Regions from separate parts of the Streptomyces sp. NPDC008163 genome, predicted to be linked through region 1. Evidence: riboswitches for the same ligand, from Rfam matches in the RefSeq annotation. Region 1 holds a riboswitch; each other region holds the start of a gene.
The links. Region 1 has a riboswitch for thiamine pyrophosphate ahead of thiC (phosphomethylpyrimidine synthase ThiC). Riboswitches for the same ligand answer to the same signal wherever they lie in the genome.

Region 1 (10,068 bases):
TGCTGCCCGCAGTCGAACGGCTACGCGGTGAAGTGTCGAGCCTCTTGCGTTCGTTCGTGTTCTCTATCAGTATCTGAAAAATCACTCCTTGTGATCTGCTATCGCGTGCACCACGATGGCGTCAATAGGGCCATGGGGGATCATTCCTGGCCAGATTCATCTACTGCGGGGTTGAACGATGCGCGAGTCGGTTCAAGCTGAGGTCATGATGAGCTTCCTCGTCTCCGAGGAGCTCTCATTCCGTATCCCGGTGGAGCTCCGGTACGAAGTGTGCGATCCGTACGCGATCCGGATGACCTTCCATCTGCCCGGCGACGCCCCCGTCACCTGGGCTTTCGGCCGCGAGCTGTTGCTCGACGGCCTCAACAGCCCCAGTGGTGACGGCGATGTCCACATCGCGCCGACCGAGCCCGAGGGGCTGTGTGATGTCCACATCCGGCTGCAGGTGGGTGCCGACCGTGCGCTCTTCCGGGCGGGCACGGCACCCCTTGTCGCCTTCCTCGACCGTACGGACAAGCTGGTTCCGCTCGGGCAGGAGTGCACGCTGGGTGACTTCGACGGCAATCTGGAGGAGGCGCTGGGGCGCATTCTGGCCGAAGAGCAGAACGCGGGCTGACGTGGTCCACGGCCCGGGAGCCGACTTGCCACTCGAACACGACACCTGCCGATCGGGTGAATCACGCTGTGTGTTCCGGTCACGGCTTCGCCCGCCGTCGCCGTCCCCTGCCGCTCCGCATGGGTGCCGATGCCCCGGCTTCCGCGCCGACCCCCGTGCGGTCCGCGGAGACGACCAGCGCGGCGAGCGCTGTCGTCACCGGTACGGAGGCGACCAGTCCGATCGAGCCGACGAGGGTACGCACGATCTCCTCCGCCACCAGCTCGCTGTTGGCGACCGTCCCCACACTGCTCTGCGCGACCGTGAACAGCAGCAGGAGGGGCAGCGCGGCGCCCGCATAGGCCAGCACCAGGGTGTTGACCACGGAGGCGATGTGATCGCGGCCGATTCTGATCCCTGCCCGGTAGAGCTGCTTCGCACTCATAGTGGGGTTCGCCCGGCGCAGTTCCCAGACCGCCGATGTCTGGGTGACCGTGACGTCGTCGAGCACGCCCAGGGAGCCGATGATGACGCCGGCCAGCAGCAGTCCGCTCATGTCGATGTGCGGATACAGGCCGTGGATGAGGCCGGTGCTGTCGTCGGTGTTCCCGCTCAGGCTTGCCCAGCCGATGAAGAGTGAGCCGAGCAGCCCGATCAGGAGCAGTGAGATCAGGGTGCCGATGACGGCGACGGAGGTGCGGGCGGTCGGTCCGTGGCAGATGTAGAGCGCGATCAGCATGATCGCTCCGGCCCCGACGACCGCCACCAGCAACGGATTCGAGCCCTGCAGTATGGCCGGAAGGATGAACAGGGTCAGTACGGCGAACGACAGGGCGAGCGCCACCAGGGCCATGACCCCGCGCATCCTGCCCACGAGCACCACGGCGAGGGCGAAGATTCCGGCCAGCAGATACAGGGGGAACTTCCGGTTCACGTCCGTCACGGAGTACTGGAGGTCATGGGGCGCGTCGGGGGCGTACGCCACCACCACCCCCTGGCCCTCCCGCAGTTGCCTCGGTGCGTCCGGCTGGACGACCTCGACGAACCGGCGCCCCGAGTCGGGGCCGGTGGTGACCTCGACGGTGGCCTTGTCGCAGAGGCTGCCGGACGTCGGCCGGTCCTCGGGGGGTCGGGTCTCGGCGCTTACGGGAAGCTGGGCGGCGTTCACGTCCTTGCAGTCGACCTCTACGACGCTCACCACCTTTCCCTGCTGGGTCTGCCGGTCGAAACCGACACCGGTCCGTTCGTGCGCCGGCGCACCGCCCGGCCAGAGCACCACGAGGCCGACGAGCACGGCGGCTGCGAAGGGGACCAGCACGGCGGCGATCACCTTGCGCAGATGGGCGGAGACGGGTGCGGCCGGGCCATGGCTGTGCGTGTGCTGATGGCCCTGCGGTTCCGGGTCGCGATGAGGGGACGTCACCGGCCGATCATCGCAAGAAGGAAGGGGCCCTCTGTTCAGCTCACCCGTCAGGGGGCTAGCGTGGTGGCACCTTTGCACACGCGGGAGCTCGGAGCACCGGGCTGAGAGGGCGCTGACCGCCGTACGACCGTACGGGAGACGCTGCGCCGACCGCCGAACCTGTTACCGGGTAATGCCGGCGTAGGGAGTAGGTCTCATGACCACATCGGACACACGCACGCCTGCCTCCAATCAGGGCGACGAGGCCGGGAAGTCCATCGGCTGGCACAAGGGATACGTCCAGGGGCCGCGCCCCGACATCCGGGTGCCGGTCCGCCAGGTGCACCTGACCAACGGCGAGGACGTGACGCTGTACGACACGTCCGGGCCGTACACCGACCCGGCCGTCGGGACCGACGTCCGGCGCGGCCTCGCACCGCTCCGGGAGAACTGGATCATCGCCCGCAGCGACACCGAGGAGTACGCGGGCCGCCCCGCCCGTCCCGAGGACGACGGGCTCAAGCACACCTCGCCTCGAGGTGGGCTGCGCAATCTGGACGCGGTGTTCCCCGGCCGTCCGCGCCGCCCGCGGCGGAGCCGGGACGGACGGCCCGTCACCCAGCTCGCGTACGCCCGCGGGGGCGAGATCACCCCGGAGATGGAGTACGTCGCGGTCCGCGAGAACGTGCCGGCGGAGGTGGTGCGCGAGGAGATCGCGGCCGGCCGCGCGGTGCTGCCCGCCAACGTCAACCACCCCGAGACCGAGCCGATGATCATCGGAAAGCGGTTCCTGGTGAAGGTCAATGCCAACATCGGCAACTCCGCGGTGACGTCCTCCATCGAGGAGGAGGTGGACAAGATGACGTGGGCGACCCGGTGGGGTGCGGACACGGTCATGGACCTTTCCACCGGCCGCAACATCCACACCACCCGTGAGTGGGTTCTTCGCAATTCACCCGTACCGATCGGAACCGTCCCCCTCTACCAGGCCCTTGAGAAGGTCGACGGGCGGGCGGAGGAACTGACCTGGGAGATCTACAAGGACACCGTCGTCGAGCAGGCCGAGCAGGGCGTGGACTACATGACGGTGCACGCCGGCGTGCGCCTGCCGTATGTGCCCCTCACCGCCCGGCGCAAGACCGGCATCGTCTCCCGGGGCGGCTCGATCATGGCGGCATGGTGCCTGGCACACCACAAGGAGTCTTTCCTGTACGAGCACTTCGAGGAGCTCTGCGAGATCCTCGCCGCGTACGACGTGACCTACTCCCTGGGCGACGGATTGCGGCCCGGGTCGATCGCGGACGCCAACGACGAGGCGCAGTTCGCCGAGCTGCGCACGCTCGGCGAACTGAACACGGTCGCCAAGCGGTTCGGCGTGCAGACCATGATCGAAGGGCCGGGACACGTCCCGATGCACAAGATCAAGGAGAACATCGACCTTCAGCAGGAGATCTGCGAGGAGGCGCCGTTCTACACGCTCGGCCCGCTGACCACCGACATCGCGCCGGCGTACGACCACATCACCTCGGGCATCGGCGCCGCGATGATCGCCTGGTGGGGGACGGCGATGCTCTGTTACGTGACGCCGAAGGAGCACCTGGGGCTGCCGAACCGGGACGATGTGAAGACCGGGGTCATCACGTACAAGATCGCTGCCCACGCCGCCGACCTGGCCAAGGGCCACCCGGGGGCGCAGGAGTGGGACGACGCGCTGTCGGACGCCCGGTTCGAGTTCCGCTGGGAGGACCAGTTCAACCTGGCGCTCGACCCGGACACGGCACGGGAGTTCCACGACGAGACCCTGCCCGCCGAACCCGCCAAGACGGCGCACTTCTGCTCGATGTGCGGTCCGAAATTCTGTTCGATGAAGATCAGCCACAGCATCACCGAGCAGTTCGGCGGTGCGGCCGGCACCGAGGCGACGGCCGAGGAGATCGCCGAGGGCATGCTCGGCAAGTCGCGTGAATTCGCGGCGGGCGGGAACCGGGTCTATCTGCCGTTGGCCGACTGACCGGCCGCACACGGCTCCGGCGCCTTCCGCCGGAGCCGTGGCGGTCAGTCCAGTTCGTGCTCGGGCCCGCCGAAGTCGGGGCTGGTGAAGTCCGGGCTGCTGTACGTGGGGCGGGGCGCCGCCGCCGGGCCCTCGTCCGGGCCGGCGAAGTCGGGCCTGCTGTAGCCGATCTTGGGGAGGCGGCCCGTCGGGCGGTGCGGGGCGGGGATCGCGGGACCGGCGGCGGGCTCGGCGAGGGCGTCGCGCAGGAAGGGCACGATGCCCCGCTCCAGCAGCGCCTGCCGCCAGGCGTCCTTGGCGCGGGCCACGTCGTCGGGCAGCTGCTCGCGGGCCTCGCGGGCCGACAGGGACGTCGAGCCGTTGCGCAGGGCGGCGATGAGCAGGCCGATGGCGGCGACGAAGATGGCGGCGGCCGTGACGGCGGCGAAGAACCAGCCGGCGTCCACCATGGGACCGGCGAACGCCGGTGGTGGCTCCAGCATCTTCAGGAGGTAGCCGACCAGCAGGAATATGGCCGCCGCCGTGCCCGCCAGCATCGGCGCCAGAACGGTGACGACCGCCCCTATGCCGGCGCCCGACTGGCCGAGGCCGTCCGGTGCTGTGCCGGATGCCGTGTCCCGGGCGGTGGCGCGTGCTTCGTCACGGGCCTTCACGTACTGCTCGTACTCGGCGGCGGCCGTGGCGGTGATCAGGGCGACGGCCGCCAGCGCCATGGTGCGCAGCTGGACGGCGTTGAGGCGTTCCCCTACGGCGGCCAGTTCCGGTCGTTCGTGTGCGTGACGCAGTGCGTCGTCGAGGAGCCGTTCGTACTCGGGCCGGTCCTCGGTCAGCAGGTGCGGAGCGCTGTTCATCTGCATCCCCCGATGCTCCGTCGGGCCTGTATGCCCGCTGGGTCCGGGCAGTTCGGGCGGAAACGGAGGAGAGCCTGCTACTGATAGGCCGATGGTAGAGCGCGCACGGCGCGGGGTGACAGAGGGTTTCCGGAAATAGCCCCTGTACTCGGCGTGGTCAGCTCGGGACGCTTCTTCCCCGCAGAGGGGTCAGTCATGCAGGGGGAGTTGGACGACCAGTAGCTTTCCGGCCATGGTCACCCCGCCGTCCATGGCGATGGCCAGCCCGTCGGCGTACACATGCGGCCCGTCGACCTGCGGCCCGGCACCGTCCTCGCCGTCCTCGGAGCCGACCTCGCCGGTCAGGTACGGGATGGGGCTGTGGCCATGGACGACCCGCCGGCCGCCGTAGGCCGCCATCAGCTCCTGGACGGCCTGGGGGCCCGAGTCGTCGCGGAAGGCGAACCGCTTGGTGAGCTTGCGGAACAGGTCCCAGCACTCGTCGGCGTCGTTGCGCGTGAGGATGGCGTGCACCGTGTCGTTGACGTCCTCGATGGTGGAGCCGTAGTCGAGGTACGCCGTCGTGTCCGAGTGCATCAGGAGGTGCCCGTCCTCCTCGACGACGGCGTCGAGCCGGGACATCCATTGGAGGTGGACGTCCTGAAGGCGCTCCATGTCCGTCTTCTGCCCGCCGTTGAGCAGCCAGGCCGCCTGGAAGGTGGCCGTTCCCGCGCCGGAGTTCACCGGGGTGTCGCCGAACCGCTTGGCCCCGATGAGCAGCAGCTCGTGGTTGCCCATCAAGGCCTTGCAGTATCCGCCGGCGGCCGCGGCCTCGGCGGAGAGCCGCATGACGAGGTCGATGACGCCGATGCCGTCGGGGCCCCGGTCGGTGAAGTCGCCGAGGAACCAGAGGCGCGCGTTGCCCGCCGCCCAGCGGCCTTCGGAGTCGATCAGACCCTGCTCCACGAGGGCCGCGATCAGCTCGTCCAGGTAGCCGTGGACGTCACCGACCACGTAGAGGGGGCCGAGGCCCGGGTCGGCGGCGGGGCGCGGTTCGGGCACGGGCTGCACCTGGGTGGGTTTGTCGACACTGATGACGGGAAGATCGCGCGCCGTCGGGGTGTACCCCTCCGGCGTCTCGCCCTCGGGGAAGGCGTTCCCCGGGTGTGGCGACGCGGGCGGCGCGGGGGACTGCGCATAGGGCGGTACGCGGAAGTCGCGCAACGTCGCCGTCCGCACCACGGGTTCCTGACCGGCCCCCTGTGTCATCGACCCCTCCACACCACCGTCGCGCCGCCGTACACCTGACGGGCCCTGCTGGTCGGGTTGGTCCGCGGTGTCGTGCGCCCATCATAGGAATGCAGATCGTGCTCTGGGACGCACCAGGGGTGGTGAATCCTTCCGCATGCCAGGTTCGTCGGTCGATTGGTCCTAATTGGGATGATCAGTCCCCTGCCGGGGAACGCGGCGCGCTGACCGTGGTGCGGGGCGGGCGGCGTTGTGAGGACGTCCGGACGATGAGCTCCGTCGGCACCACCCGTTCCACCGGACCGTCCTGATCGACGCCCTCGATGGCGTCGATGAGCAGCTGGACGACTGCCGTGCCGATCCTCCGCGGCTTCAGCGAGAGCGTCGTGATGGGCGGCTCGGTCGTCGCGTACACCGTGGATTCGCTGCAGCAGACGAGGAGCAGGTCCTCGGGGACGCGCAGGCCGTAGCGGCGGGCGGCCGCCAGCAGGTCCGTGCCGTTGGGGTCGAAGAGCCCGTAGACGGCGTCGGGGCGGTCCGGGCGGGCCAGCAGCCGGTCGGCGGCCACCGCCCCCGCGCACGGGTCGTGGGCGGGATAGGACTCGTAGACCGGATCCTGCCCCACGCGCTCGCACCAGTGCAGGTAGGCGGTGGTGGAGAGGCGGGTGTACGTGTCGGTGGTGGTGCCGGTGAGCAGTCCGATACGGCGGGCCCCGGCGGCGGCCAGATGGTCCAGGAGGTCGAGCACGGCCGCCCGGTGGTCGTTGTCCACCCAGGCGGTGACGGGCAGCGACCCGGCGGGACGGCCGTCGGAGACGACGGGCAGCCCTTGGCGCACCAGCTCGGAGACGACCGGGTCCTGATCGGACGGATCGATGACGACGGTGCCGTCGAGCGCCACGTTGGACCAGACGTCGTGGCGCGACGTGGCCGGCAGGATGACCAGGGCGTAGCCGCGGGCGAGGGCCGCCGAAGTGGCCGCCCTCGCCATTTCCGCGAAGTACGCGAACTCGGTGAAGGTGAAAGGTTCATCCCCGTACGTCGTCACGGTCAGGCCGATGAGGCCGGACTTGCCGGTACGGAGCGTGCGAGCCGCTGCGGAAGGGCGATAGCCCAGGCGCTCTGCGACCTCGCGGACATGGCGGCGGGTGGCGTCCGGGAGCCTGCCCTTGCCGTTGAGCGCGTCGGAGACGGTCGTGATGGAGACGCCGGCGGCGGCGGCCACATCCCGGATTCCGGCACGTCCCTGCCTGCCGCCGCGCCGGGGGGTCTCCGTCCGGCTCACCTGGTGCTTCCCTGCTGCTGTCATGGCGAGCCGATAGTAGGGGTCGGGCGGGGAATTGGTCCGGTCGCATATTCACGCGTTGACAGGCACGTTTCTGCAAGGCCAAAGAGCGGCAACCACCTTGCGAAACAAGGCTGTTGGCAGTGCCTACCGTCATGTGTCATGCATCCGACCGGATGGACCTGGCGAGGGGGCAAGGTCTCGAGGAGGTCTCAACTCACCTTTTCGAGGGACGCGCGCCACGGAGTGAGCCACCGGCGCGCGCCACCACCGGTCGCGCTCCCCCTCATTCCGGGGTTCACCGGACGAATCCGCTGTCCACCCGTTCGCAGCGGCGCCCAATCCTCATAAGGTGAGCAGTATTGATGTGTACGGATGGTCGAGGAGGACCTGCGGTGAGCCAGACGAGCCCCAAGCTGCGCGCCGAGCTGGACGGCGTTCCCGCCTATGTTCCGGGCAAACCGGCATCGGCGGACGGACCCGCCGCTTTCAAGCTGTCCTCCAACGAGAATCCGTATCCGCCGCTGCCGGGCGTGATGGAGAGCGCCCTCGCGGCCGCTGAGCACTTCAACCGCTACCCGGACATGGCCTGTACCGGTCTGATGAACGAGTTGTCCGACCGTTTCGGTGTGCCCGTCTCGCACCTGGCCACCGGAACCGGCTCGGTCGGCGTGGCCCAGCAACTGCTTCAGGCCACGTCCGGCCCGGGCGACGAGGTGATCTACGCCTGGCGTTCCTTCGAGGCGTACCCGATCATCACGCAGGTCAGCGGCGCGACCTCGGTCAAGGTGCCGCTGACCGACGGCGATGTGCACGACCTGGACGCGATGGCGGACGCGATCACCGACCGGACGCGGCTGATCTTCGTCTGCAACCCGAACAACCCGACCGGCACCGTCGTGCGCAGGGCCGAGCTGGAACGATTCCTCGACCGGGTGCCGAGCGATGTGCTCGTGGTGCTGGACGAGGCGTACAAGGAGTTCATCCGGGACACCGAGGTCCCCGACGGCCTTGAGATCTACCGGGACCGTCCCAACGTGGCGGTGCTGCGGACGTTCTCCAAGGCGTACGGGCTCGCGGGGCTGCGGGTCGGCTTCGCGGTGGCCCATGAGCCGGTGGCGGCCGCGCTGCGCAAGACCGCTGTGCCGTTCGGCGTCAGCCAGCTCGCCCAGGACGCGGCGGTGGCCTCGCTGCGCGCCGAGGACGAGCTGCTGGGCCGGGTCGGCTCGCTGGTGTGCGAGCGGGACCGGGTCTCCGAGGCCCTGGCGCGGCAGGGGTGGACGGTGCCCGTGTCCCAGGCGAACTTCGTCTGGCTGCGGCTGGGCGACCGCACCCTGGACTTCGCGGCGGCCTGCGAGAAGGCCGGTGTGGTGGTCCGGCCGTTCGCCGGCGAGGGTGTGCGTGTGACGATCGGCGAGGGCGAGGCGAACGACCTGTTCCTGAAGGTGACGGAGTCGTTCCGCCAGGAGCTGTAGCCGGCGTCGTCCGGCGGCCGGGCCCCGTATCTCGTGAGGGATGCGGGGCCCTTTCACATGCCCGGAGCGGGCTCGCCGCGTGACAGGGGACCCCGGGCGAAGGGACCGAAAGCGTGTGCGCCATAATTGCTTGTGAATGTGAACGCGTTCACAAGCGTGTCCTGCTTCCTCCCGTGATCCGTTGGATTTCACGGACAAATCGTCGCTGCGGCGGCGGTGACGTAAGGAGAAGACGACGTGGAGCTAGCTCTGGCGCCGGAGACCCTGGCGCGATGGCAGTTCGGTACGACGACCGTCTACCACTTCCTCTTCGTTCCTCTGACGATCTCTCTCGCGGCGCTCACCGCCGGCCTGCAGACCGCCTGGGTGCGGACGAACAAGGAGAAGTACCTCAGAGCGACCAAGTTCTGGGGAAAGCTCTTCCTGATCAACATCGCCATGGGTGTCGTCACCGGCATCGTCCAGGAGTTCCAGTTCGGGATGAACTGGTCCGACTACTCACGGTTCGTCGGTGACATTTTCGGGGCTCCGCTCGCGTTCGAAGCCCTGATCGCGTTCTTCTTCGAGTCCACCTTCATCGGCCTGTGGATCTTCGGCTGGGACAAGCTTCCGAAGAAGATCCACCTCGCCTGCATCTGGATGGTCTCCCTCGGTACCATCCTCTCCGCCTACTTCATCCTGGCGGCCAACTCCTGGATGCAGCACCCGGTCGGCTACCGCATCAACAAGGAACGCGGACGCGCCGAGCTGACCGACTTCTGGCAGGTGCTCACGCAGAACACCGCGCTGACCCAGTTCTTCCACACCATCACGGCCGCCTTCCTGGTCGGTGGCGCGTTCATGGTCGGCATCGCGGCCTTCCACCTGGCCCGCAAGAAGCACATTCCGGTGATGCGGACCTCGCTGCGACTGGGCCTGATCACCGTGGTGATCTCCGGCCTCCTGACCGCCGTCAGTGGTGACCAGCTCGGCAAGGTGATGTTCAAGCAGCAGCCGATGAAGATGGCGGCGGCCGAGGCGCTGTGGGACGGGCAGAACGCCGCGCCCTTCTCGATCTTCGCTTACGGGGACGTCAGCAAGGGCCACAACTCGGTCGAAATCTCGGTCCCCGGGGTGCTGTCCTTCCTCGCCGACGACGACTTCCACTCGTACGTGCCGGGCATCAACGACATCAACAAGGCGGAGCGGGAACGCTTTGGCCCCGGCGACTACCGGCCCAACA
Region 2 (10,068 bases), on a different contig from region 1:
GGGCCAGCCGGGCGGTGAGCACGGCCTCCCCGGCGGTGTAGCAGCCGGCGGTGTTCGGCAGCACCCGGATGGACAGCTTCCGCAGCACGGAGAGCACCGAGCCCTGCACGGTCGGGTCGAGGCGGCGCATCGCGACGGTGGTCAGCTCGGTGCCGGACGCGATCAGCGACCGCTCCAGCACGTCCAGGCTGGGCGCCCCGCCGGTGCCCATGATCAGCCGTGAGGCGAAGTCGGTGCCGCCGAGGGTGAACAGGTCGTCGGACATCGTCAGCCTCCCTGGACCGCGGTCAGGACCTCGACCCGGTCGCCGTCGACGAGCGCTGCGGCGGACCACTGGCCGCGCGGCACCACGGTCTCGTTGAGCGCGGCGGCCACCCCCGCCGTCGCGTCGGTCAGCGTCGCGACGAGGGCGTCCAGGGTGGTGCCCGGCGCGACGGCGGCCGGGGCTCCGTTCACGGACACGGTGAGCGGGGTCGGGTCGGTCATGCGGGCTGCTCCTGGGATGCGGGGGCCGGGGCGAACCGGCCGGGGGAGAAGGGGCGGGCCGCCTCGGGCAGCTCGCCGTCGGCCAGCAGCGACGCCATGGCGTCCCCGGTGACGGGGGTGAGCAGCACGCCGTTGCGGCCGTGGCCGGTGGCGAGGTGGAGGCCGGGCAGCGCGGTGCGGCCGAGCAGCGGGGCGTTGTCGGGGGAGGCGGGGCGCAGACCGGCGCGGGTCTCGGTGAGCGGCAGCTCGGTGATCCCGGGCACCAGCTCGTGGGCGTCGCGCAGCAGCTCGTAGACCCCGCCCGCCGTGACGGTGGTGTCCCAGCCCATCTCCTCGGTGGTGGCGCCGACGACCAGCTCGCCGTTCTCGCGCGGCACGAGATAGACGTGGCTGCCCCGGACCACCGCGCGCACGGTGCGCGAGAGGAAGGGGGCGTACGCCGGGGGCACGGTGAGGCGCAGCACCTGGCCCTTGACCGGGCGGACCGGCGGCAGGACATGGGCGGGGACCCCGGCGAGCCGGCCGCTGAGGCTGCCCGCGGCGAGCACGACCTGGCCGGCGGCCAGCTCCGTACCGTCGTCGAGCACGGCTCCCGCGGCCCGGTCCGCGACCACCGAGAGGCGGTCGGCCCGGCGGCGGTGGAAGACCACTCCGGCCCGTTCGCAGGCGGTGAGCAGCGCGGCGGCGAGGCGGCGCGGATCGACCTGGTGGTCGCCGTCCACCCGCAGGCCGCCGCGCACGCCCGGGGCGAGCATCGGTTCCAGGCGGCGGCACTCGCGCCCGGTCAGCCACTCCGACTCCAGGCCCGAGCGGCGTTGCAGCTCGTGGAGCTCGCGCAGATGGGCGCGGTCGTCGGCGTCGAGCGCGACGGCCAGGGTGCCGCAGGCGCGGAAGCCGATGTCCTGCCCGCTCGCCTCCTCCAGCTCCGCCGTGAACGACGGATAGCGCCGGGCGGAGGCGAGGTTGAGCCCGAGCAGCGTCTCCTCGCCGTAGTGCAGCTCGGTGACGGCGGCCAGCATGCCGGCCGCGACCCGGGCCGCTCCGCCGCCCGGCCCCGGGTCGGCGAGCGCGACGGCCAGGCCGCGCCGGGCGACCCGCCAGGCGGTCACCAGGCCGATGATGCCGCCCCCGATGACGAGGACGTCGGACCCTTCGGTGGGATGGGTGCGCATGGGCGTCCAGCCCCTCCCTTCGCCGGCATGACCCGGATCAGGTTCGTACGGTCGGAGGCCGTCCAGCCTCCCTCTCAGCCCGGTCCGTCCGGGCTCCCGCGTGTCTTACGGTGGCCACCCTAAACCCCGCCCGGCGGACCGGGTAGGGAGGGCCGGGGGAGGGGGCGCCCTTTCTTGACGTCCCGTCAGGTACGTAAGGTGGATCAGGTGAGCGAGCAGCAGCGGGCAGAGCGGACCGAACGCCGGGTCGTCGTCGCGGGCGCGGGCATGGCGGGCGTGCAGACCGCCGTCGCCCTGCGGGAACAGGGCTTCACCGGCCCCGTCACCCTGATCGGCGCCGAACCCCACCAGCCCTACGACCGGCCACCGCTGTCCAAGGCGGTGCTGCTGGGCAAGGCCGAGGAGTCCGCCTTCGACATCGACTTCGAGGGGCTGGACATCACCCTGCGGCTGGGCTGCGAGGTCACCGGGGTCCGCGCCGGCGCCCATGAACTCGACACCTCCGGGGGCCCGGTCCGTTACGACGTCCTGGTCCTCGCCACCGGCGCCGAACCCGTCGCCCTGCCCGGCTCCGAAGGCATCCCCGGCGTGCATCTGCTGCGCACCCTCGACGACGCGGCCCGGCTGCGGCCCGTCCTGGAGGCCGGGCACCCCGTCGTGGTCGTCGGCGCCGGCTGGATCGGCGCCGAGTTCGCCACCGCCGCCCGTGCCGCCGGCTGCGAGGTCACCGTCGTCGAAGCCGCCGACCGCCCCCTGGCCGGCGCCCTGCCCGCCGAGGTCGCCGCCCCGATGGCCGCCTGGTACGAGGAGAGCGGCGCCCGGCTCCTCACCGGCGCCCGGGTCGCCCGCGTCGAGCCCGGCACGGTGGTCCTCACCGACGGACGCACCCTCCCGGCCGGCGCGGTCGTCGTCGGCATCGGCGCCCGCCCCGCCACCGGCTGGCTCGCCGGCTCCGGGATCGCGCTCGGGCCCGAGGGCTCGGTGACCGCCGACGCGGCGCTGCGCACCTCGCTGCCCGACGTGTACGCGGTCGGCGACTGCGCCTCCTTCCCCTCGGCCCGCTACGGCACCCGCCTGGTCGTCCACCACTGGGACAACGCCCTCCAGGGGCCCAGGACCGCCGCCGCCCACATCGCGACGGAGGGCGCCGACATCCCGCCGTACGACCCGGTGCCCTACTTCTGGTCCGAGCAGTTCGGCCGCTTCGTGCAGTACGCCGGGCACCACGCGGACGCGGACACCCTGCTGTGGCGCGGCGACCCGGCCGAACCCGCCTGGTCCGTGTGCTGGCTGCGCGAAGGCGCCCTGGTCGCGGTGGTCGCGGTCGGCCGCCCGCGCGACCTGGCGCAGGGGCGCCGGCTCATCGAGGCGGGGGCCCGGCTCGACGCGGACCGGGGCGGGGACCCCTCCGTACCGCTGAAGTCGGCGGTCCTGCCGTAACGGCCCGGGACCTGAAGGGCCGAGTCCGGGTTTCGGCTGTCAGTCCGGGATGGCAGGCTTGTCCCGTGACCGAGATTGACGCAAAGATCGATGCTCTCGTCCCTGCCTGGCTCCACCTGCCCGACATCGCGGAAATGCTCGATGTCGAGGTGACGCGTGTGCGGCAGCTGGTCAAGGAGGGCCAGCTCATCGCCGTACGCCGTGGGGAGAACCGGGCACTTCAGGTGCCCGCCGCCTTCATCGACGGCAACAAGGTGGTCAAGGGCCTCTCCGGGACCCTGACGCTCCTGAAGGACGACGGCTTCTCCGACGAGGAGATGCTCGAATGGCTCTTCACCCCCGACCCGACCCTGCCCGGCACCCCCGCGCAGGCACTGAGTGAGAATCGCGGCACGGAGGTGAAGCGCCGCGCCCAGGCGCTCGCCGTCTGAACCGCCCGGGGAAGCGGGCCGCACCGCACGAGCGGGCGGCCCGCTTCCCCGCGCCGCACCACCGATCCGCCATCACCGTCCCCGGGGGGAACCGCACCATGTCCACGCCTCGCGCCCAGCTGTCCGACGCCCGGCTCTACCTGTGCACGGACGCCCGCAGGCGCCAGGGAGACCTGCCCGACTTCCTCGACGCGGTCCTCGCCGGCGGGGTGGACATCGTCCAGCTCCGCGACAAGGGCATGGAGGCCGGTGAGGAGCTGGACCACTTGGCCGTCTTCGCGGACGCCTGCAAGCGGCACGGCAAGCTCCTCGCCGTCAACGACCGGGCGGACGTGGCCCACGCCATCGGCTCCGACGTGCTGCACCTGGGCCAGGGCGACCTGCCGGTCCCGGCGGCCCGCGCGATCATCGGCGCCGAGCCGGTCATCGGCCGCTCCACGCACGCCGAGGCCGAGGTCGACGCCGCCGTCGCCGAGCCCGGCGTGGACTACTTCTGCACCGGCCCCTGCTGGCCCACCCCCACCAAGCCCGGCCGCCACGCGCCCGGCCTGGACCTCGTGCGGTACGCCGCCTCGCTCGCCCCGGCCCGCCCCTGGTTCGCCATCGGGGGCATCGACGCGGACAACCTCGACCAGGTGCTGGACGCCGGGGCCCGGCGGGTCGTGGTCGTACGGGCCGTCACGGAGGCGTCCGACCCCGGTGGTGCCGCCGCTGAGCTGGCACGACGGGTCCGCGAGCGCGCCGGAGCCTGACGGCGGAGAGCCGCCTCCGGAGCGGAGGTCCGGCACCGGCCGGTACCGGCCTGGGACGAATCTGTCCGAAGGATGGACAAGAATCAGTCAATTCCGGCAAATGCCTCCGGTTCGGTTGGGGGCCCGCCCCGCCCTGGTTAACCTGCCCGTATGGCCCTTGGCACACCTTCCACCAGGACAGATCACGCGCGCACCGTGCGTGAGATGCTCGCGACCGGCGCGACCTCGTACTCGTTCGAGTTCTGGGCGCCCAAGACCGAGAAGGGCGAGCGCAACCTGTGGAACGCGCTGCGCCGGGTCGAGGCCGTCGCCCCGAGCTTCGTCTCGGTGACGTACGGGGCCGGCGGCTCCACCCGTTCCGGCACGGTGAAGGCCACCCAGGACATCGCCGCCGAGTCCACGCTCACCCCGGTCGCGCACCTCACGGCCGTCAACCACTCGGTCGCCGAACTGCGCAACATGGTCGGCCAGTTCGCGGACGCCGGCATCCGCAACATCCTCGCCCTGCGCGGCGACCCGCCGGGCGACCCGATGGGCCCCTGGGTCGAGCACCCGCAGGGCGTGAAGTACGCGGCGGACCTGGTCCGGCTGATCAAGGAGGCCGGCGACTTCTGCGTCGGCGTCGCGGCGTTCCCCGAGCGGCACCCGCGCTCCGGCGACTGGGACACCGACATCCGGCACTTCGTGGACAAGTGCCGCGCGGGCGCCGACTACGCGATCACGCAGATGTTCTTCGACCCCGAGGCGTATCTCCGGATGCGTGACCGGGTGGTCGCCGCCGGTTGCGACACACCGATCATCCCCGAGGTCATGCCGGTCACCAACGTCCGTCAGCTGGAGCGGCTTTCCCAGCTCAGCGACGCGGCGCTGCCCGACGACCTGAAAGAGCGCATCCTCGCTGCCAAGGACGACGCCGCCGCTGTACGCTCCATTGGCATCGACTTCGCAACGCGGTTCAGCGCGAAGCTGCTCTCCGAGGGCGTGCCCGGACTGCACTTCATCACGCTGAACAACTCGACTGCGACGCTCGAGATCTACGAGAATCTCGGACTGCACAAGCAGTCGTGACCGGCCGTACCCGCCACCAACCGGTGCGGTGGCCGTAGAAGGGGGCGGGCATGGGCTGGACGGTCCTCTACATCGCGTTCGGTGTCGTCGCGCTGTGGCTGCTCGGCGAAGTGCTGCTGCAGTACAAGGCGCGGCTGCGCTGGCGCCTCCTCGCCTTCACCGGCTTCCTCGGTGTGGTGGTCGGCGTCCTGATGCCGTCCGTGCCCGTCATCGCCCTCGGCGCGGTCGCCTTCGCCACCGGCCAGACCTACGTCACGCTCTCGTTCCGCAAGGGCTTCTCCACCGGCTGGGCGATCGGGGGCAAGCCCGGTGAGAGCCGCCGCCGGCGTGGCGCCGCCGCACGCAAGCCCACCCTGGAGGTCTCGGACCTGGAGGTGGAGTACGAGGGCGGAGCCCCCGAGGCCCCGTCCGACCCGCCGTCCGCCCCTGCCCCCGCCGTCTACGCGACCCAACCGATGGACGAGGACACCGGCCAGTACGGCGTCTACAGCGACCCCGTCCCGCCCCGCCCGGCCGAGGAGCCGCCGGCCGCGCAGAGCCACGAGGCGTACGACCCCTACGGCTACCCGGTCCAGCAGCCCCAGGGCCAGGACACCTATGCCGGGGCCGGGCAGTACGACTACGGCACCGATCCGCAGAGCTACGCCGCCTACTCCGACCCGTACATCGGCACCACCGCGAGCACCCCGCAGTACGGCACGTACGACGGCTACGGGAACTACGACGGCTACGGCGGCCAGCAGCAGTACCCCGACCCGTACGCGCAGGGCGACACCTACGGCTCGGAGACCCCGCCGGGCGGTGTCTGGGTGCCGCAGCAGCGCGAGGGCGAGCACTATCCGCAGCAGCCCGCCGCCCAGCCGGCCCCGTACCCGAACGGCTACGACACCGGCTACAACGAGCAGTACCGCTACTGAGGCGCCCCCGGGCTCACTGCGAGCCGCGGAAGCCGTCCCCCTCCACCACGGTCCCCGCGACCAACGCCCCGGACATGCCCGCGTGCGCGAGTCCGCCGCCCGGATGCGACCAGCCGCCGGCCAGCAACAGACCCGGCAGCCGGGTCCGGTTGGCGGGATGCAGGAACGCGCCCCCGGCACCGCCCAGCGCCGGCGGCGGCACCGCACCGCCCTCGGCGCCCGTGTCCGCGGCGGTCTCGGCGGGCGTCCGCACCCGCGTCCGCAGCACCCGCTCCCGCAGCCCCGGCACCGCCGCGCCCGCCGCCTCGGTCAGCGTCCGGGCGAACCGGGCCCGCACCGCCTCGTCCGTCCAGTCCACCGGGCCGTGCGGGGCCACCGTCGCCACCAGCGTCACCGCCTCGTGCTCCGCGTCGGGGCGGGTCGACGGATCGTCGGGGCGCAGCACGGTCACCGTCGGGTGCGCGGCGATCCGGCCCCCGAACACCGCCTCGCGCTCGGCCGCCCCGTCCGCCGGGTGCACCACGGTCCGGTGCACGGCGTCCGCGGGCCGCCCGCCGCGCAGCGACAGCATCACCACGAACCGGCCGGCCCCCGCCGCGTCCGCACGCACCGTCACCTCCCCGTCCGCCCACAGCTCCTGACCCGGCACCAGACCGGGCCACGGCCGGGCCCCGAGCACCACATGGGCGGCCTCCGCGACCGTCCCGTCCGCCAGCTCCACGCCCGCCGCACGGCCGTCCTTCTCCACGACCCGGGCCACTTCGGCGCCGAAGACGAACTCCACCTTCCGGGCCAGGCACCGCTCGTACACCGCCCGGGCCAGCGCCCGCATGCCGCCGCTCACGTACCAGGTGCCGAACGTCTCCTCCATGTACGGCAGGAGGGCCGCGCCCGCCGGGGCGCGCGCGGGGTCGAGGCCGTACGCGAGGGCGTATCCGTCGAGGAGGGCCGCCAGCCGGGGGTCCGCCAGCTCCCAGGCCCCGATCTCCGCCACCGTCCCGGCCCGCCGCGCCGGGCGCAGCAGGCGCTTGCGCTCCTCGGCCGGATACGGATCACGGCCCAGCACCTGCCAGTCGGGGCGCAGGGGCTCCTCCAGGAGCGGCCGCCGCGAGCGGTCCCAGGCGTCCCTGGCCCGGTCGAGGAAGGCCCCCCACTTCGCGCCGGCGCCACCGCCGAGCGCGGTGTCCAGGGCGGCGACGGTCCCGGCGCGCGAGGCGTTCGGCAGCGAGACGGCGGTGCCGTCCGCGAAGAGGTGCCGGCTCGCCGGGTCCACCTGGGTCAGCGTGACGCACCGCTCCAGCGGTTCCTTGCCGGTCTTCACGAACAGGTCGCGGTAGACCGCGGGGAGAGGGAGCAGCCCGGGCCCGGTGTCGAACACGAAGCCCTCCTCGGCGTGCTGCCCGAGCGAGCCGCCGTACGTCTCCGACCGCTCGTACACCGTCACCCGGTGGCCTGCCACGGCCAGCCGGGCCGCCGCCGCCATCGCGCCCATCCCGGCGCCGATCACCGCAATTCGTGCCATGCAGGCGACCTTAACGGCCGCCACCGGAAGACCCGCCGTCAGCCCCAGGGAGGGTTGGCCGAGGGGAGGACGGGCTGCTGCCCGCCGCGCTTCGCCGCACGGCGCTCCGCCCTGCGGCGCCAGAACCTGCGGATCCGGGAGGCCAGGAAGATCACGATCGCGAGGCCCACGACGAGGAACGTCCCGGCGAGGGTGGCGGCGATCCACGGATGGAAGATCGCGAAGGTGACGACCCCCGCGACGCCCAGGTCCTCGACGGCGCTCAGCGCGATGTTGCTGAACGGCTCGGGTGAGGTGTTGACCGCCATCCGAGTCCCGGCCTTCACCAGGTGGCTCACCAGGGCGGTCGAGCCCCCGATGGCACCGGCCGCGATCTCCGGGAGCGAACCGCTCTCGCCGGCCAGCAGCGCCGCGACCACCGCGCCCGCCACCGGCCTGACGACCGTGTGCACCGCGTCCCACGCGGTGTCGACATAGGGGACCTTGTCGGCGACCACCTCGCAGAGGAAGAGGACCGCGACGACGACGAGCACGTCGGTGCGCTGGAGCGAGGCGGGCACCTCGTCGCTGACACCGGTCGCGCCGAATATGCCGAGCAGGAGGACCACCGCGTACGCGTTGATCCCGCTCGCCCAGCCGCTTGTGAACACCAGAGGGAGTACCGACACGCAGGCGATCGTAGCCAGCGGGTCCGGCCCTCCGGCAGGGCGCGGGAAACCCAGCTCTGAGTATCCGTACTCAGAGCGCGGGATGAGTAGCCGCACGGATGGGCCGTGACCTGCTGGAACGGCAGAGTGGGTGTCCACGGAAGGGGCGCCGGCACGGGGCGGCGGGGCGGGGCGGTCGCTCCCTTCCGAACGGGGGTGCGCGACGGAGGACTTCGGGACCACGGGGGACACGGGGTCACGGGGGACGGTCCTCCGCAGCACGGAAGGCGCCGGTCGGGCGGGCTCGGGGGACGGGCCACGCGCGACCGGCGCCTTCGTGCGTACAGGGGGCTCAGCGCCCGCTGACGCGGCCGCGCAGCAGCAGGGACAGCGCCGAGTGCACATCGTCGATCGAGCGCTCCGGCTGGAACGCCTGCCAGTCCAGCGCCGCCACCAGCACCATCCCGACGAGCGCCGCCGCCGTCAGCGGCACGTCGATCTCCTCGCTCAGCTCGCCGTTCGCCACGCCTTCCGCGATGACGCCCTCCACCACGGCGACCGCCTCGCGGCGCACCACCAGGAGCGTGGACTGCCAGGCGCGGTTGGTGCGCCAGAGCTCGGCCACGTACAGCTGGGTGAAGGCCGGGTAGCGGTCGATGAAGACCAGACCGGCCCGGATCATGGCGTCCAGCGCCTCGACCCGGCTGCCGCCGCGGGCGCCGGTCTCCTCGGCTGCCGCGCGCAGCGAGGAGGTGAGCAGGCCGACGCCGTGGCGCAGCAGCTCCTCGAAGAGCTCGGTCTTGCTCTTGAAGTTGTAGTAGACCGTGCCCTTGGCGACCCCGGCCCGGTCGGCGATCTCGTCCACCGTGGTCGCCGAGAAGCCCTTCTCGGCGATGAGGGTGACGGCTGCTTCGTAGAGCCTCTGCCGGGTGGCCTGGCGGCGCGCGCTGCTACTGCTTTCCATGGACCTGATTCTCACAGGTCCCGGCACGGTCACAGGCTCAGCTCCGGATGCAGCCGCTCCAGTGTCCACATCTGCTTGCGGCGGGCCGACAGGGCGGTCAGCGCGAGCGCCCCGGCGGTGAAGGCCACCAGCACCGCGCAGCCCTGCCAGACCGGGCCGAGCCCGCCGCCCGTGATGAGCCGGCGCAGCCCCTCCACGACGTAGCTCATCGGCAGGTACGGGTGGATCGCGTTGAAGAAGCCGGGACTGGTCTGTACGGGGTAGGTGCCGCCGGCCGAGGTCAGCTGGAGCATCAGCAGCGCGAGGACGAGGATGCGCCCGGCCGCGCCGAAGCAGGCGTTCAGCCACTGCACGATCGCCGCGAAGCAGCAGGTGACCAGCGCCAGGAAGCCGAGCGTCCCGGCGGTGTGCGCCATGTCCAGGCCGGGGCCCCAGTGCAGGACGGACATCAGCGCGGCCGTCTGGAGCAGCCCGATCCCGGCCACCGGCAGCCACCCCGCGAGGGCGATCCGCCGGGCCGGTGCCCCGGCCGCCAGGGCCCGCCCGCTGAGCGGCTGGATCAGCATGTACGCCACCATCGCGCCGACCCAGAGGGAGAGCGGGATGAAGTAGGGCGCGAAGCCCGTGCCGTAGTTCGGGGCGGAGTGCAGCGACCGCGAGGCCAGCCGT
Region 3 (10,068 bases), on a different contig from region 1:
AAATGTCACGGCAACGGCACGCGCACAACTGGGCGCGGAGATGCGGAGGATCAAGGAGGGGGCGCAGCTCAGCTTCGGCGGGCTGGCCGGACGCACGCACTACAGCCGCTCCTCGTGGGAGAGGTTCCTCAACGGCAAGCAGTTGCCGACCCCCGTGGCGGTCGAGCAGCTGGCCGCCGTGGCCGGCACTCCGCCGGAGCCGTTGCTCGACCTGCTGGCCAGGGCCGGAACAGAGGTCACGGAGCCGGCGCCGGCCGCGCCCGGCAGGGCTGCGGGGTCGCCCACCGTCGCCGGTGACGCGGCCGCCGAGGGTCGGACGCCGGGCGAGCGGCCGGGTGTCTCGTGGCGGCGGCGCTGTGCGGTGATCGGATACATCGCGGCCGGTGCCCTGATGGGCTCGGTGGCGACGGGGCTGCTCTCCCCGTACCTCGCGGGAGCGGACCGGGGCCCGGACGACGCCACGACCCGTACCGAGGGCAAGAAGGCGAGCGGGCAGGGCGCGGACCTGGTGCCCGGCGCGGGCGACATCAAGGTCAAGTGCGCGTCGGACACCTGCTGGCGCAACGATCCCCAGGCCATGGAGTGCCAGTGGGACGCGAAGACCGCCAGGAGCACCTATCTGCGCGGCATGCAGATCGAACTGCGCTACAGCGCCGCCTGCCAGGCGGTCTGGGGCCGGATCGAGGGCGGGGCCGTCGGCGACAAGGTGATCATCAAGGACGCCCGGGGGATGGAGCTGGACGCCCTCATCCGCTTCGAGCACGACTCGTACACCAAGATGCTCGGCGTCTCCAAGGAGGCGCCGCTCGACTCCATGAGCGTGTGCGGGGAGATTCCGTCCGAGAAGCAGATGCAGTGCGCGCCGACGGGAACGGCCAGGATGCCCTGACTGACCGGGCGCCGGGACCGGTGCGCTGCCGCCGGTCCCGGCGCCCGTTGAAACGGGTGCGCGGTGATGCGGTGGTGCGCCCTCCGGCAGATCTTTGTACGCTGCCCACGCACCCACGCCCGGCTTCGTCTCCCGGGACGCTTTCCACGAGCGGCGCCTACCGCGACGACCGGTACACCGCCCTCGTCCGAAGGGTGAGTCAGCGGGCCCGGCGCATCCGCAGCGGGGCGTACACCGCGAGCGCCACGAGGAACGCCACCCCGTACGCCAGGTCCGCCCCGTGCAGCGCCTCGGCCACCGGGCCCACGTACAGGCCGGTGCTCATGAACGGCACCGCCGCCGCGAAGGCAACGGCGAACGCGGCGAGCGCCGGCCACCACGGGCGCGGCCGGGCGTGCTCGGCCGCGAGGTCGACGGGGGCGCCGCGCCGGGCCCGGGCGCGGACCAGCCAGTCCACGGACACGATCGCCACGAAGCCTGGGATCCAGTAGCCGACGAGAAGCAGCACGTTCTGGAACCGGGCCGTCGTGTCGGCCGCGTGCATCCACAGCACCAGCGGGAACCCCAGGGCGGCGGCGAGCGCGGCGGCCACCGGGCGCGGCAGGCGCACCCCCATGGTCTGCAACGCCAGCGAACCGCTGTAGTCGTTCATCGCGTTGCTGCACAGCGCGGCCAGCGCCACCGCGAGCAGCCCGAACGCCCCGAGCACACCCCCGCCGAGCAGGGAGTCGATACCGCGTGCGGTCTGGTCCGTGAAGACCGAGGCACCCCACAGCCCGATCGTCTGGACCGCCGCGAACGAGGCGCTGATCCCGCCGAGCGTGCACCAGAACATGCGCGTCCGGGACGTTCCGCGCGGCAGATAGCGGCTGAAGTCGCTCGCGTACGGTGCCCAGGACAGCGCGAGGCTCAGGGCGATGGTGCAGGTCAGGACGAACGCCCCGGCCCGGTCCGCGCCGTGCACGGTCGAGGCGGTCACCGGGTCCACCCCGCGCAGGAGCTTCGTGGCGAGCACGGCGAAGGCGGCTGCCAGGGCGAACGTCATGACGGTCTGGAGCCGGTGGATCACCTCGTAACCCAGCACCCCTAGCGCGCCCTGCGCGGCCATCATGACCAGCACCCCGAGCCAGAACGGCCAGCCGCACAGCTGCGCCAGCGCGTCCCCGCCGAAGAGGCCGATCAGGGCGTCCCAGGCGATGGACGACAGCCATTGCAGGGCGCCCGGCAGCACCACACCCGGTCCGAACGCCAGTTGGGCGAGCGGCAGTTGGCCGGAGCCGGTACGGCTGCCCCAGGTGCCGAGATACGCGGTCGGCGCGGCGCCGACGAGAGTGCCGAGCACGACGGCGGCGAGCGCGGTCGCGAAGTCCAGGCCGAGCGCGATGCCGACGGTGCCGGTGAAGACGCCGGTCATGGTCAGATTGGGCGCGAACCAGACGGTGAACAGCCGGCCCGCCCCGCCGTAACGCCGGTCCTCGGGGACCGGGGCTATCCCGTGCGCCTCGATGCGCAGGTCGCCCGGGGCGGTGGGCATGCGCCCGCCGAAAGCGGCGCGCTCGTCCTGGGCATACGGCAACGACATGGAGACATCCCTCCGCCAGTGCTAACTGGTTCAGGTTCGACGGGTGTGATCTCAGCCCCGTGCGGGGCACCCCGTGTCCGGTGTGGCGGCCAGGATAGCGCCGGTCCGTCCGATGTCGTCGCGAGGGTCAGCTGAAGAGCTTCGTCACGAACGCGTGGAGGTTGCCGACGGTGCGGGCGATCTGCTCCTCCGTGGTCAGGCTCTCCTTGAACCGGGCCCCGGAGTCCACCTTCTTCTTGCCGCGCACATACAGCGAGCAGGCCAGATCCGTGCACATGTACAGGCCGACCGAATTGCCGTCGCGCCCGGCGGGGCCGGTCTTGCGGGCGGTCATCAGGGAGACCCCGCTGCCCGGGTGCGTGGTCAGGCAGAGCGAGCACATGCTCCGGTGCAGGAAGCCGCGCTGCTGGGAGGGGAAGCGCAGCGAGATGCCGGCGGGCTCGCCCCCGTGCTCGGTGACGATGTAGCTGCGTCCCGGCGCGGACAGGTCGCGCCAGCCGAGGAAGTCGAGGTCGTCCCACGGCAGCTCCTCGAAATCGCGGGGGAGCGGCAGACGCTTGGCTTCCCCCTTGGAGCAATTCACGAACGATGAGCGGATGTCCTGCTCGGTCAGGGCCTTCATGACCACGAAGCTAACTCTGCCTATGGCCCCTAGGCAAACGATTAATTCAGTTAGGGGCTCACCTGGGGCACTTCGGGCGCGAGGGTGAGCCGGTGCACGGGTGGATGCGGGATGCCGAGATCCGGGCGCCAGGTCGCGAGGATCTGCGCGGACGGGTCGAAGAGCGGCGAGGGGAGCGCGTCGAGCGGGGTCCACTCCCAGGTGCTGATCAGATGCGGCTCGGTCACCCGCGCGGTGCCGGTGTCCACGCGCACCAGCGCGGCCATCGTCACGCGGTTGATCCCGCCGAGGGCGTCGTGCAGCATCGCGAAGACGGTGACCTCCTCCTCCGGGACCGTCAGCCCGGTCTCCTCGCGCAGTTCCCGCACGGCCGCCGCCACGACGGACTCCGGCACCGGGTCGACCTTGCCGCCGGGCAGCTCCCAGGTGCCGCTGTGGTGCCGTCCGAGCAGGATCCGGCCCCGCGCGTCCTGCACGATCACCCCGACCCCCAGCGCGGCCTGGGCCTCGGGCGGCCGGCTGTTACGGGACGGGGTGTGGGGGTTCTCGGTGGCCATGCTGCTCCTCTGATGGGGGGCGGGCGGTGGGCGTCGAGCCTACGGCGATGCCGCGTCCGCCCCCGCCTCACACCGTCAGCCGCAACGAGATCTCCGAGACCCCGAGCCGTACGCTCTGCCCCCACGTCAGCTCCAGCGCGTCCGCCTCCATCCCGTCGCCGAACACCACCACCCGGTCCGACTCCACGGTCAGCCGCAGTCCCTGCCCGGGCCCCAGCTCGCCCGAGACGAACGACGTGCCGGTCGACGGCGAGGGCCACGCCTCCCGGACGAACCAGAGCAGCCGGGGGTCGGCGGGCCCGGGCAGCGGCAGGGTGCTGTGGCGCTCCTGCCAGAGCGAGCGGAGCCAGCCGGTCGCCCCGGTGCCGGTGCCGACCAGGACGCCGGAGGATGCCTGCGGCTCGGCGGGGGAGTCCGCCGTGTCGGGTCCGAGCCGGTAGCGGGCCGTCTGGTGGCCGGGCGGGCCGAGGTAGACCTCGTTGAGGGCGAGCAGCCGCTGCGTGTCGTCGGCCACCGCCTCCACCATCGTCAGCGCGTCGGCCCGCCCGCCCGGCGCCACGGCCGCCCGCATCAGCGCCGCCGCGTCGGCCGGGCGGTGGCGGACCAGGACGCCGGGGTTGCGTCCCGGATCGGTGTCGATGCCGATGACCGGCTGGCCGGAGAGGTACTTCGCGGCGTTGGCGACCAGGCCGTCCTGCCCGACGACCACCACCACGTCCTCGGGCGCGAACAGGAACCGGTCCAGGTCGGCCCGCTCCACCCGGCAGTGCCGCCAGGTGAGCGGAACGGCCGCCGCCACGTCCGCCAGGGCCTGCCGGGTCCGCTCGTGCCGGCGGGCCACCTCCTCGATGGACCGGCCCCGCGCGCCCAGGACGAACGCGGCCTGGCCGTGCGTGCCGTGGCGGGCGAGCAGTTCCTCGTACTCCGTGGTGCGGTGGACCAGGACCGCCCGCGGGGCCAGGCTCACGCCCCCGCCTCCGGCCGGGCCAGCTTGCTGAGCAGACCCGTGAGCACGTCGGGCGACAGGGTGAGACTGTCGATCTGCGGCAGGTTCTCGGCGAGCCGGGTGGCCGCCAGTGCGTGCAGCGTCGCCGCCTCCACCTCGCCGTGCGCCCGCAGCCAGGCCGCCTGGGCCTCCGCCCGCGCCGCGCCCACCTGGCGCGCCGCCTCGGCCTCGGCCCCCGCGAGCCGCACGGTGCGGGCGGCCTCCGCCTCGGCGCGCACCCCGTCGGCGGCGGCGCTCTCCTCGGCCTCCCGGCGGGCGTTGGTGCCGCGCTGCTCGACCAGTTGTTCCTCGCGGCGGGCCAGCTCGATCTGGCTGGCCAGCTCGTTCTCCGCGATGGTCCGCTCGCGCTCGACGGCCACGGCGCGCCGCTCGTAGGTGGCCCGGTCGGCCTCCTGCTGGATCTGCTCGCGGGCGGGGGTGCGCAGGGCGCGCTCCACCTCGGCCTCGGGGCGGATGGCGACGACGCGGACGGCCACCACGTCGATGCCGGTGGCGGGGAGCCTCGGCTCGGCGGCGAGACCGGCCGCCACCCGCTCGCGGACGGCGGCGACCCCGTCGACCAGGGCGCCGGCCAGCGGGGTGCGGGCCAGCACGTCCAGGGTGTGCTGCTGGGCGGTCTCGGTGAGGAGGGTGGCGATCTGTTCGAGGGGGGCGCCGCGCCAGGCACCGGTGTCCGGGTCGACGGAGAAGTCGAGGCGGGCGGCCGCCTCCGCCGGGTCACTGATCCGGTAGGTGACGGTGGCCTGGACCGTGACGTCCTGGAAGTCGGAGGTGCGCGCGTGGAACGCCATGGCCAGCTCGCGGTCGTTGACCGGCACCTCGGAGAGCGCGGCGCTCAGCGACCGGTACCAGAAGCTCAGCCCCGTCCCGTCGTGGGCCAGTGTGCCGCGCTTGTGGTGCCGGATGTGCGCGGTGGGCGCCGAGCGGAGATGGCGCCAGCCGAAGCGGCGGGTGATGTCGGCCATGGGGACCCCCCTGATGTCGTTTTCGTCATGACGACGATAAGCAGAATCCCGCCTTATCGTCAAGAGGACGAATAAGGGGGGTGGCCGGATACGCGAACGGCCGGTGACTTCTGAGAAGTCACCGGCCGGCCGGGTGCGCGCCGCCCCCGTCCCCACGGTGCGGCGCGGGCGGGCCGCCGTCATCCGCTCGGACGACGGCCCACGTCTGTCAGGACCCGGACGCCGGGGCGTCCAGGCCGAGTGCGGGAAGGACCGCGCCCTCCACGAAGCGGACGAGGTAGGTCTCGTCCGCGTGGGTGCCGGCCAGCATCGGGCGGGCCCGCATCACCCCGAGCAGCTGTGCGGAGACGAACTCCGCCGCCGGATTGTCCGGCGCCACCTCGCCGCGCTCCACTCCGCGCCGTACGAGCGCGTCGACCGCCGCCATCTCCGGCAGGATCAGCGACTCGCGCAGGGCGCACAGCAACTCCGGGCTCTGCAGCGCCGCATGGCTCAGTGCCAGCATCAGCGGGGTGTCCCGGCCCGCGCCCTCGCCTATGGCCCGCGCCGCCTCCAGCAGGTCACCCGCCAGTGAACCGGTGTCGATCTTCCGCAGGGCGCCGCGCCGGGTGCCGTGCAGGGCGGCCACCACCAGCTCGGGCTTCGAGCCCCACTGGCGGTAGAGCGTCGACTTGCCGCAGCGGGACCGGGCGGCGACCCCCTCCATGGTCAGCGACTCGTAGCCGTTCTCCCTCAGCATGTCGAGCACGGCGGCGTAGAGCTCCTGGGCCCGCTCCGGCGTGATCTTCGAGCGGCGCTGCGCGGGGGGCTGCTCCTGCTCGGTCTGCTGCGGCGACATGTGCCTTCCCTCTCTGCGACTCTGCGACGAGGTCCATCGATACGCCAGTGTACCGATACGCGTGTGTACCGATACGCCTCCGTATCGGTACACTGGCGTATCGATAAGGGCGGACGTCCGCCGAAGCGCATCAGCAAAGGGGCACCGGGTGAATTACGCCGGCACCAAGCCCGCCGATCGGAAGCCGGACACCTTCGCCCGCCCGCCCCTGGTCCGCGAGCTTCTTCTCGTCGTCGGGCTCTTCCTGATCTACAAGCTCGGCCGCCAGGCCGCGAACGGCCATGTGGACGAGGCGTTCCGCAACGCGGGCCACGTCTGGGACGCCGAGCGCGCCGCGCATCTGCCCGGCGAGGGCGCCGTCCAGGGCCTGCTGCTGCACAACGAGACGCTGATCCACCTGGCGAACACCTACTACGCGGCCGTGCACTTCCCGGCCACGCTGCTCTTCCTGGCCTGGCTCTACTGGCGCAGCCCCCGCCATTACGTCTGGGCGCGCCGTGTCCTGGCCGCGCTCACCGGCGCCGCGCTCGCCCTGCACCTGCTCTTCCCGCTGGCCCCGCCGCGCCTGCTCGCCGCCACTCACCTCGTGGACACCGGCCGGGTGTACGGGCCCTCGGTCTACGGAGCCCAGCCGGCCACGGACTCCATGGCCAACGAGTTCGCCGCGATGCCCTCGCTGCACTTCGGCTGGGCCGTCATGGTCGGCGTCGGCCTGGTCGTCGCCACCCGTTCCCGGTGGCGCTGGCTGTGGCTGCTGCACCCGGCGATCACCCTGTTCGTCATCGTCGGGACCGCCAATCACTACTGGCTCGACTCGATCGTGGTGGCCGCGCTGCTCTCCGTGTCGCTCGCCGCGCTCCGCCTCCCGCGCGCCGAACCGGTGCGCGCGCCGCAGCCGTGGCCGTCCGTCGTGCGGCAGCGGGAGCACGCCGCCGCGTACGCCGCCTCCGGGGCGCACCGGTGAACGCCACCCTGATCGCCGTCGCGCTCTCCCTCGTCTCCGCCGCCGCCTACGCCGCCGCGGCGGTCGCCCAGGCCCGGCTGGCCGGCCGCATCGCGCCCGGCACCGGCACGCTCCGGCTCCTCGGGCGCGGCGCCTGGTGGTGCGCGGTCGGCCTCAACGCGGGCGGCGCGCTGCTGCACGTGGCCGCGCTGAAGTACGGGCCGCTCACCCTGGTCCAGCCGCTGGGTGCGCTGACCCTGGTCGCGGCCGTCCCGCTCGGCGCCCGGGCCGCGGGCCGCCGGGTCACGGCCACCGAGTGGCGCGGCACCCTGCTGACCCTGCTCGGTCTCGGCGCCCTGCTCCCGACGGCGGGCGGCGCCGCCCCGCACGAGACCCTGACCATGACCGAGGCGCTGGCCGTGGGCGCCGGGACCATGGCGCTCGTCGCCGGGCTCAGCCGCCCCGGCGCCCGCCCCGGGCTGCGGCACGCGGCGGCCTCCGGCATCACGTCCGGCGTCGCGTCCGCCCTCACCCAGACCCTGACCGTCGCGGTGACCGACCACACCGGACCGCTGCTCAGCGCGCGCCTGGTGATCGTCGCCGTCCTGGTCTCCGCCTTCGCGATGAGCGGGCTGCTGCTCTCCCAGACCGCCTATCGGGGCGGGCTCGGGGCCCCGCTGGCCGTCGTCACCCTCGCCAACCCGGTGGCCGCCGCGGCGATCGGCCTGGCGCTGCTGGGGGAGCGGTTCCAGGGCGGTCCGGCCGGACTCGTCCCGGCGCTGCTCGGCACGGTGGCGGCGGTCCGGGGCGTGATCCTGCTGACCCGCGCCCAGGCGCAGACGGCGCCGGCGGTGGCCGGTGCCGCGCCGCCCGCCCCGTCGAGGGTGGTCATCAGCAGCCCGCGTGTCGCGCGCCGCGAACAGCGTCGCCGGGTCGGCGCCGGGCGCGACTGACTCCGTACGCTGCACGAGTCACGGGGGCCCGGAGCCGTACCGCCTACGCCGGCCCCGGACCGTCCTCCAGCGCGCGGGTGATCCACCCGATCCAGAAGTTCTCCAGGTCGATGCCGCCCCGCAGCACCAGGTGCCGCAGCCGGTCCCCGGGCGTGTCCCGCTCCGGCGGGAAGTCCCGGACCTCGATCGCCTCGTACTCCGCCAGCTGCCGCCGGTGCAGTTCCAGATGGCGGCGCAGCTCCGCGTCGAGGCCGGGCGCTCCCACGACGGCCGCCGCCCGCATGCGGAGCAGCAGCGGATCGCGGACCTGCCTGGGGTCCTCCTGCCGGGCGACCCACGCGGACAGCGCCTCGCGGCCCGCCGGGAGCACCTCGTACTCCTTCTTCTGCCCCCGAGCAGGCTGCGCGGGCTCCAGCGCCCTGATCTGCCCGGCCTGCTCCAGCTTGCCCAGCTCGCGGTAGATCTGCTGGTGCGTCGCCGACCAGAAGTAACCGATCGACCGGTCGAACCTGCGGGTCAGCTCAAGGCCCGACGACGGTTTCTCCAGCAGGGCGGTGAGGATCGCGTGCGGCAGTGACATGGGGTGCATCCTAGGGACGGCCGGGCGGGCCCGGCCGTCCGGTTCAGAGGGCGGCGGCGAGCTCCGTGCCCTGCCGGATCGCGCGCTTGGCGTCCAGCTCGGCCGCGACGTCGGCGCCGCCGATCAGGTGCGCTCCGCGGCCGGCGGCGAGCAACTCCTCGTACAGGTCGCGGCGCGGGTCCTGTCCGGCGCACAGCACGATCGTGTCGACCGGCAGTACGTGCCGCTCCTCGCCCACCGTGATGTGCAGGCCCTCGTCGTCGATCCGGTCGTACGTGACGCCCGCCGTCATCGAGACCCCGCGGTGGCGCAGCTCGGTGCGGTGGATCCAGCCGGTCGTCTTGCCGAGGCCCGCGCCGACCTTGCTGGTCTTGCGCTGGAGCAGATGGACGGTGCGCGCGGTCTTCGGGCGCTCCGGGGCCGCGAGGCCGCCGCGCTCGCGGTAGCCGGTGTCGACACCCCACTGCCGGAAGAACACCTCCGGGTCCAGGCTCGCCTCCTCGCCGCCGTCCGTCAGGAACTCCGCCACGTCGAAGCCGATCCCGCCCGCCCCGACGAGCGCGACCCTGTCGCCGACGGGCACGCCGTGGCGCAGCACGTCCAGGTAGCTGACGACGCTCGGGTGGTCGACGCCGGGGATGGCGGGCGTGCGGGGCGTGACCCCGGTGGCCAGCACGACCTCGTCGTAGCCGTCGAGATCCCCGGCGCCGACCGGGGTGCCGAGCCGCAGAGCGACCTCCTCCTCCGTGAGCCGGGTGCGGAAGTAGCGCAGCGTCTCGTTGAACTCCTCCTTGCCGGGCACCCGGCGGGCCACGTTCAGCTGCCCGCCGATCTCCTCGGCCGCGTCGAAGAGCGTCACCTCGTGGCCGCGCTCGGCGGCCGTGACCGCGCAGGCGAGCCCGGCGGGACCGGCGCCGACGACGGCGACGCGCTTGCGGGTGCGGGTCGGCGACAGGACGAGTTCCGTCTCGTGGCAGGCGCGCGGATTGACCAGGCAGGAGGTGACCTTGCCGCTGAAGATGTGGTCCAGGCACGCCTGGTTGCAGCCGATGCAGGTGTTGATCGCGTCCGCGCGGCCCGCCGCCGCCTTCGCGACGAAGTCCGGGTCTGCGAGGAACGGCCGGGCCATCGAC

Region 2: linked by a shared signal. The riboswitch ahead of thiO (glycine oxidase ThiO) and the one ahead of thiC (phosphomethylpyrimidine synthase ThiC) in region 1 are both predicted to bind thiamine pyrophosphate.
Region 3: linked by a shared signal. The riboswitch ahead of ACFZAT_RS07960 (cytosine permease) and the one ahead of thiC (phosphomethylpyrimidine synthase ThiC) in region 1 are both predicted to bind thiamine pyrophosphate.

The regions. Positions count from the first base shown of each region.
Region 1 is NZ_JBIBHG010000012.1:71,051-81,118, forward strand. Features, by position in the region: gene ACFZAT_RS25340 (IclR family transcriptional regulator) at 1-77, shown strand, start outside; gene ACFZAT_RS25345 (SsgA family sporulation/cell division regulator) at 179-616, shown strand; gene ACFZAT_RS25350 (YibE/F family protein) at 696-2,018, opposite strand; TPP riboswitch at 2,089-2,222, shown strand; gene thiC (phosphomethylpyrimidine synthase ThiC) at 2,215-4,008, shown strand; gene ACFZAT_RS25360 (hypothetical protein) at 4,053-4,865, opposite strand; gene ACFZAT_RS25365 (metallophosphoesterase) at 5,049-6,107, opposite strand; gene ACFZAT_RS25370 (LacI family DNA-binding transcriptional regulator) at 6,283-7,395, opposite strand; gene hisC (histidinol-phosphate transaminase) at 7,767-8,846, shown strand; gene ACFZAT_RS25380 (cytochrome ubiquinol oxidase subunit I) at 9,084-10,068, shown strand, end outside.
Region 2 is NZ_JBIBHG010000002.1:258,178-268,245, forward strand. Features, by position in the region: gene ACFZAT_RS06270 (thiazole synthase) at 1-265, opposite strand, end outside; gene thiS (sulfur carrier protein ThiS) at 268-486, opposite strand; gene thiO (glycine oxidase ThiO) at 483-1,658, opposite strand; TPP riboswitch at 1,656-1,768, opposite strand; gene ACFZAT_RS06285 (FAD-dependent oxidoreductase) at 1,866-3,098, shown strand; gene ACFZAT_RS06290 (Rv2175c family DNA-binding protein) at 3,164-3,529, shown strand; gene thiE (thiamine phosphate synthase) at 3,628-4,281, shown strand; gene metF (methylenetetrahydrofolate reductase [NAD(P)H]) at 4,432-5,349, shown strand; gene ACFZAT_RS06305 (hypothetical protein) at 5,400-6,266, shown strand; gene ACFZAT_RS06310 (FAD-dependent oxidoreductase) at 6,280-7,788, opposite strand; gene ACFZAT_RS06315 (DUF4126 family protein) at 7,827-8,456, opposite strand; gene ACFZAT_RS06320 (TetR family transcriptional regulator) at 8,788-9,399, opposite strand; gene ACFZAT_RS06325 (YhgE/Pip family protein) at 9,429-10,068, opposite strand, start outside.
Region 3 is NZ_JBIBHG010000003.1:2,482-12,549, reverse strand. Features, by position in the region: gene ACFZAT_RS07965 (helix-turn-helix domain-containing protein) at 1-889, shown strand, start outside; gene ACFZAT_RS07960 (cytosine permease) at 1,089-2,471, opposite strand; TPP riboswitch at 2,462-2,555, opposite strand; gene ACFZAT_RS07955 (FBP domain-containing protein) at 2,599-3,093, opposite strand; gene ACFZAT_RS07950 (NUDIX domain-containing protein) at 3,144-3,650, opposite strand; gene ACFZAT_RS07945 (hypothetical protein) at 3,718-4,617, opposite strand; gene ACFZAT_RS07940 (SPFH domain-containing protein) at 4,614-5,621, opposite strand; gene ACFZAT_RS07935 (TetR/AcrR family transcriptional regulator C-terminal ligand-binding domain-containing protein) at 5,830-6,459, opposite strand; gene ACFZAT_RS07930 (phosphatase PAP2 family protein) at 6,608-7,423, shown strand; gene ACFZAT_RS07925 (hypothetical protein) at 7,420-8,355, shown strand; gene ACFZAT_RS07920 (helix-turn-helix transcriptional regulator) at 8,399-8,935, opposite strand; gene ACFZAT_RS07915 (FAD-dependent oxidoreductase) at 8,979-10,068, opposite strand, start outside.